DNA from 3 places in the Oceanobacillus sp. FSL W8-0428 genome. Region 1 is predicted to be linked to each of the others. Evidence: riboswitches for the same ligand, from Rfam matches in the RefSeq annotation. Region 1 holds a riboswitch; each other region holds the start of a gene.

Region 1 (2,272 bases):
TAAATACCATCATCTCTACGATCAATTAATTCAACATACAAATAAAGATAATGTATTAATCAATGAGCCGATAAGAGAACATACGTATACAAAATTAGGCGGGGCTGCAGATTTTTATATCACGCCATCGTCTTATGAAGAAGTACAGGCAATTATCCGCTTTGCCAACCAGGAAAATGTACCATTTACAATGCTTGGAAATGGTTCTAATTTAATCGTGAAGGATGGCGGAATCCGGGGAATTGTTATGAACCTTCAACAGCTGGCGTCCATTTGGCGAGAAGGGGATAAGGTCATCTCTCAAAGTGGTGCAAGAATTATTGATGCTTCCCGTTTTGCTTTGAAGGAAGAACTTACGGGGCTGGAGTTTGCATGCGGGATTCCGGGTTCTGTCGGGGGAGCTCTGTATATGAATGCAGGCGCATACGGCGGAGAAATTAAAGATGCGCTGGAAAGCACAGTAGTTGTAACGAAAGATGGAGAGCTGCTGTCATTAACTGCGGATCAGCTGGATCTCAGCTATCGCACAAGTAATATCCCGGACAACGGCTATATTGTTTTAGAAGCAACCTTTGCTCTAAAATCCGGAAGCAAGGAAGAAATTAAAGAAGTAATGGATGATCTTACATATAAGAGAGAATCCAAGCAGCCATTGGAATATCCATCTTGCGGCAGTGTATTTAAGAGGCCGCCCGGTTTTTTTGCCGGCAAGCTGATTCAAGACAGTAATCTTCAAGGACAGCAAATTGGTGGAGCGGAAGTTTCTACAAAACATGCTGGTTTTATTGTCAATAAAAATAATGCAACAGCGTCAGAATATATTTCATTAATTCAATTTGTCCAGGCGACAGTGAAAGAGAAATTTGATGTACAGTTAGAACGTGAAGTGCGCATTATTGGCGAGGATATGGAGAAATAAAATTGTAGAGCAGGCTCCGGGCATGAAAGGTAAGATACGGAACTTTGTAATATAAAAGAAAGATTGACATTCAGAGTCTACATTCTTATAATATGAAGTGTTAATTTTAACCAATAGGCAGAGGTTCTTAGCGTTAACCCTCTATAAAAAACTAAGGACAACTTGTAATTATCAAGCTGTGTTCCTTGGGAGCATGGCTTTTTTGTTTATCTTAAAATATCAAAAGGAGGTGAGCAGCATGGCAGGAAGAAGTGAAAAGGATCTGCAAGGAATTGAATTGCTGGGAAATAAAGAAACGAAATATGCGTTTGATTATACACCAGAGATTTTAGAGGTGTTTGATAATCAGCATCCGAACCGGGATTATTTTGTGAAATTAAACTGTCCGGAATTTACAACACTTTGTCCAATGACAAATCAGCCTGATTTTGGAACAATTTATATCAGCTATATTCCAGATATTAAAATGGTAGAGAGTAAATCTTTAAAATTATATTTATTCAGTTTCCGAAACCATGGTGATTTCCATGAGGACTGTGTCAATATCATTATGAATGATTTAATTGAACTGATGGATCCCCGTTATATTGAAGTGAGAGGAAAATTTACGCCACGCGGAGGAATCTCCATTGATCCATATTGTAATTATGGAAAAACGGGAACGAAATTTGAAAAGATGGCAGAAGACCGGTTAATGCAGCATGATATGTATCCGGAAACTGTAGATAATCGATAGAGGGAAACGTTAGGTCCTTGAACCTTTGGAGAGAAGGGAACAGGATAATGTATATTTACTTAAATGCTGTCTTTGTTGGGCTGTTATTGTTGTCCAATGTTTTGTCGGTCAAATTATTTCAAATGGGAAGCTTTGTGTTGCCGGCTGCAGCGATTGTTTATGTGATTACGTATTTAATGATGGATGTTATTGGCGAGGTTTATGGAAAAAAGGCTGCGAGAAAAACGATTCAAGCCGGATTTTTCACACAGATTATTGCTATGATATTTATTTATATTGCGATTCAGCTTCCACCGGCAGCGGATTTTCAATCACAGGCTGCTTTTGAAGAAATTTTTAATGGGAGTTTCCGCGTGATTTTAGCCAGTCTGGTTTCTTATTTTGTCAGCCAGAACTTAGGTGTTACAATTTTTCATAGATTAAAGCATCGTCATGGCAGGAAAAAGCTATGGCTGCGTAATAGTTTATCAACGATGACCAGCCAGCTCATTGATACGATATTATTTATTATAATTGCTTTTTGGGGGATTGTCCCGACAACAGTTTTACTTGGAATGATTGTATCACAATATATATGGAAGTTTATTGTTGCAGTGATGGACACACCATTTGCGTAT
Region 2 (2,272 bases), 1.6 Mb from region 1:
GTTCAAAAATCCAGACGACCATATTTTCTGCAGTTGTATTCATTTTTGGTAATGTTTCATTTAAATAACGATGATCTAAAAATACTTCAATCTTGTCCTTCCAAATCTTTTTTATATCGGAGAAATCAATAACTAAGCCGATTTCATCAACAAAACCGCTGATACCGAATATAACTTTATAGGTATGCCCGTGAAGATTTTTACACTTTCCCTCATAACAATGAAGATGGTGTGCCGCATCGAATGTAAATTCTTTACTTACCATTACTCGTTTTTGATGGTAGGCTAAATGCTCTCTTTGAATATCTTCATCCAGTTTTTGCAGTTCTTCAACAATACGAAACCCGAACATTATTGATTCACCTCCTGCCTTCTTGCCAGATATTGATCTAACCCTCGCTGGCGCAATTGGCATGCCGGACACTCTCCGCACCCGGCCCCTCTTATTCCGTTATAGCAGGTTAGTGTTCTCTCTCTGATATAATCGAAGACTTGCAGCCCGTCCGCCATTTCCCATGTTTCTGCTTTGTCCAGCCACATTAATGGAGTGTGAATAACAAAATCTTCGTCCATTGACAAATTTAATGTGACATTTAAAGACTTAGTAAAGATATCACGGCAATCCGGATATCCGCTAAAATCTGTCTCACATACACCGGTAATAATATGCTTTGCATTGATTTGCTTAGCTAAAATTGCTGCAAATGAAAGAAACAGTAAATTTCTTCCCGGGACAAATGTATTTGGTAATTTTCCTTCCTCTTCGGCATTTTCCACTTCTATATCCGCCCTTGTCAGAGCATTAGGAGCTAATTGATTCAGTAATGACATATCCAGGATATGATGTCTCAACCCTTGCTCTTCAGCAATTTCCCTGGCGACTTCAATCTCCAGGCTATGACGTTGATTGTAATCAAAGGTCACTAATTCCACATGCTCGAACTTTTCTAATGCCCAAAATAAGCAGGTAGTGCTATCCTGGCCACCGCTAAATACAACTACTGCGCGCTTATTATTTTTTCCCATAAAAAAATCCCCTTTCCAATCTGAAAAAGAGAATCCTATACACCCAGAAAATATAAAAAACCATACCTAAGGCTCGGTATGGTTATCCTTAGTTTTTTATAGAGGGTGTTAGCTAGAACCTCTTCTACTTCGTTTCGTAGATTTTATTAATGTTGATTACAAATGGCAGTATAACATATTTTTCCTGATGATGTTACCATTTTTACAAATGTTGAATTATTTTTCAACAGCTAATACAGTCTTACAGCGAATGATATCTGTTCTTTCGGGCATAGCAAATGCTCCCTTTATCATCTGAGAGAATTTTAATTATTTCTCTGTTCACAATAAAGGGAGTATATATTACCTATGACAATACAAATATTTTTGTTTCAATCAAAAGTATATGTTATTTTTTCTCACGAATACCCATAAGTGTATTCGCTCCAGTAGGCCAATTCTCTTTTGGCAATCTAGGAAATTGATTAATCCGCACATCAACTGTATCTGGAAACGGCGCAGGGCGCCCTGATATCTGGTCCATTCCCATTACCATCTGTTCACTGGTTGCCACAGTCGTATTTTCTTCATTTTTCATTTCAAACCAAAGATGCATACGCTTTTCATCCTTGTTCAAAACAGTAACATTTGTATGCAGTTCTTCATTTTCATGTGCTTCTTTTAAATATTTAATATGCGCTTCCAGGGTAAATATAGTATAAGCGTTTGCTTTTCTTCCTTCTTCATCGAGTCCAATTTCATCCATCAAGGCATCCAGGCTGCGGCTGAAAATCAAAGCATAATATGCATCATTCAAATGGCCATTATAATCTACCCATTCGGGCAATACACGGCCCTTCCATATTTGCTTACTTTCTATCATAGGAAAGCAGCCTTTCTGCCGGCCAGAAACCTTCTTCCTCTAAAAGCCCCATCAGTTTAATCAAGAAGCGGTCACGACGATGCTCCAGATCTTCAATTGGTACATCTCCGCTTTGCTCTGCAGTTCCTGAAATAACTTTTTCACTTAATTCTTCGGTCAATTCTGGGGCTACCAAGCGAGTCCACGGAAGCTTCAAAGCAGGACCAAACTGTTCAAGCATGTGCTTCATACCGTCTTTACCACCAGCTAAATGAAGTGTCAAAAATGGTCCCATCAAAGCCCAGCGCAGACCAGGTCCATACACAATCGCCTTATCCACTTCTTCAGTTGTGGCAACGCCATCGTTGACAATATGAAGACCTTCACGCCAAATTGCTTCCATAA
Region 3 (2,272 bases), 150 kb from region 1:
TTTGTCTGCCTCTTCTTTAACAGGATATACTATTGTAAAAAACTTCAATCCGACTTCATTTTGATCTGGTACCGGCGCCCCTTCTCCATTCCACGTATTTATTGCAATATGATGATGATAACCGCTATCAGATAAAAAGGAAGCTCCAGGATAAACGGTTACTTCTTGAAAGCCTAATCCTTCTACATAGAACTCCTTTGCTTTTGACAAATCATTCACATGTAAATGAATATGTCCAATAAGGGTTTCTTCAGGCATGCCATTCCACTCCTCTGTTGCTAGTTCGAGAAGTCCATCTGCATCAAGCGGTTCTGTGCTCATTTGTACAGATTCTTCTGACCAGCTCCAGCTTTCAGATAATCGGTCTCTCGCTACTTCAATCCCATTTCCATCCGGATCTGAGAAATAGAGTGCTTCACTGACTAAGTGATCAGAAGCACCTAATTGCAGCGTATATCTTCTCCCCTCCTGCAAAAGATATTTTAAAAATACTGCCAGGTCTTTTCGTTCCGGCAGAAGAATAGCAAAATGATAGAGCCCTGTTGTTCTTCTTTGTTTTGACACAACTCCTTCAGGCTGCTCCAGAGTAATTAAAGCCTTCTTGCTGTCTGCCGAAAGTACTGCTTTATTATCTGTTTTCCGCATTATTCTAAAGCCCAAAAAATCTTGATAAAATTGAATAGAACGTTGTAAATCTGTTACCTGTATAGTTATATCTGATACGTATATTGTCTGTTCGTCAAAAAATTTCTTTTCCATTTATAATAGTCACCTTTCCGGTTTTATATTTCACTAAAAATAATAAACTTACTTTATGTAACTAATTATAAATGAGTGAAGTCCAGCGGTCAAAAATGTTTTCTCGTTCAGATTATTTAACTTCTGTTTAAATTAATAACTCAACTTTCGCACCTGAGAATAAGCGTCTATACCTTCCTATTCCATTATGAACATGTTCTTCATTATCCTGCTTGCATGTTGTTAAATCATCCTTCTATTGAAATGAAAATTGGATGAAATTGCTGCAATAGCAATTCATATTGTGGAGATTTGACCAATGACGAGAAAAACAATAAACACGACTACTATTTACACTATAAATAGTATAAAACGATTGTTTTCCAATTCAAATACTGATATGATAAGCGTTGCATGACGTGGTTCGTAACCATCCCACGCTAAAAAACTAGGAGGAAAACAAAATATGAATATAAAAACACTTGTGGTTAACGGGATTATCGCAGCGCTATATGTTGCTCTATCCTTGCTGGTCTCTCCCGTTGCATTCGGAGCGATTCAATTTCGAATATCAGAGATGTTTAACCATTTAATTATCTTTGATAAACGTTACTTTTTCGGAATTACAATTGGTGTATTTGCATCTAATTTATTTTCAATGGCAGGCGGGCTCGATCTCTTATTCGGGACAGCACATACTGCTATATCGTTAGGAATTATTATTTTCTTAAAGAAATATATTAAAAATACACTCACACTGTTATTCCTGAATACATTGATTTTCAGCTTTAATATGTTTATTATCGCTTTTATGCTAAAGATTGCTTTAAACTTACCATTCCTGCTTACATGGCTTACAACAGGAGCCAGTGAATTAATTGTATTGCTGATTGGTATCCCGATTTTCTATACTTTATATAAACGGATACATTTTGATAAAATAATATAGAATCGAGAATAAGACGGTGGATCATCCATCGTCTTTTTAATAATTGAAATCCAGATAACCCTTTTTAACTATACTAATGAGTATAATCAGATCACCTCTTTATAAATATCATTTTTTGTAAATTATCATTTTGAAGGGAAGGATTAATATGATTATCAGAAATCAGGACGAGCATTTTATTTTTATAGCACAGCCAGACCATGCTCTTTTATCAGGAGAATTTTTAAAACATCTGGACTCCAGTTATTTGGAGCATGCTCCTTACAAAGATTCTGTTATTTATGCTGCTTATCAGCACGACTGTGGCTGGAAAGCATTTGACAAGCAGCCCTTTTGGAATGATCAGGCTAATCAGCCTTATTCATTTATTGATTTTCCAACCATTCCAAAAACCGTATTATACACGCAGGGTATTGAACAGGTTCAGGAGAAGGATAGCTACGCTGCTTTACTTTGCAGTGAACATTATAAACGTTTCCTGATAAAATCCTCTCTCCCTGAAGCGGAAGCATTTGTTCAACAGGAAGCAAAGCGTCAGGAATGGTTAATCAGTACCATGAAGGATTTTGATAAGCAAAGCTTTGA

Evidence for each region. Region 1 has a riboswitch for preQ1 ahead of queF (preQ(1) synthase). Riboswitches for the same ligand answer to the same signal wherever they lie in the genome.
Region 2: linked by a shared signal. The riboswitch ahead of queC (7-cyano-7-deazaguanine synthase QueC) and the one ahead of queF (preQ(1) synthase) in region 1 are both predicted to bind preQ1.
Region 3: linked by a shared signal. The riboswitch ahead of MKY30_RS10745 (QueT transporter family protein) and the one ahead of queF (preQ(1) synthase) in region 1 are both predicted to bind preQ1.

The regions. Positions count from the first base shown of each region.
Region 1 covers NZ_JBBORB010000001.1:2,447,893-2,450,164, forward strand. Annotated here, with positions in the region: gene murB (UDP-N-acetylmuramate dehydrogenase) at 1-919, shown strand, start outside; PreQ1 riboswitch class I at 1,034-1,080, shown strand; gene queF (preQ(1) synthase) at 1,158-1,655, shown strand; gene MKY30_RS11490 (queuosine precursor transporter) at 1,703-2,272, shown strand, end outside.
Region 2 covers NZ_JBBORB010000001.1:4,056,851-4,059,122, forward strand. Annotated here, with positions in the region: gene queD (6-carboxytetrahydropterin synthase QueD) at 1-352, opposite strand, end outside; gene queC (7-cyano-7-deazaguanine synthase QueC) at 352-1,026, opposite strand; PreQ1 riboswitch class I at 1,109-1,154, opposite strand; gene MKY30_RS19445 (thioesterase family protein) at 1,415-1,888, opposite strand; gene MKY30_RS19450 (3-hydroxyacyl-CoA dehydrogenase NAD-binding domain-containing protein) at 1,875-2,272, opposite strand, start outside.
Region 3 covers NZ_JBBORB010000001.1:2,300,231-2,302,502, reverse strand. Annotated here, with positions in the region: gene MKY30_RS10750 (VOC family protein) at 1-759, opposite strand, end outside; PreQ1 riboswitch class I at 1,152-1,196, shown strand; gene MKY30_RS10745 (QueT transporter family protein) at 1,205-1,687, shown strand; gene MKY30_RS10740 (DUF3891 family protein) at 1,836-2,272, shown strand, end outside.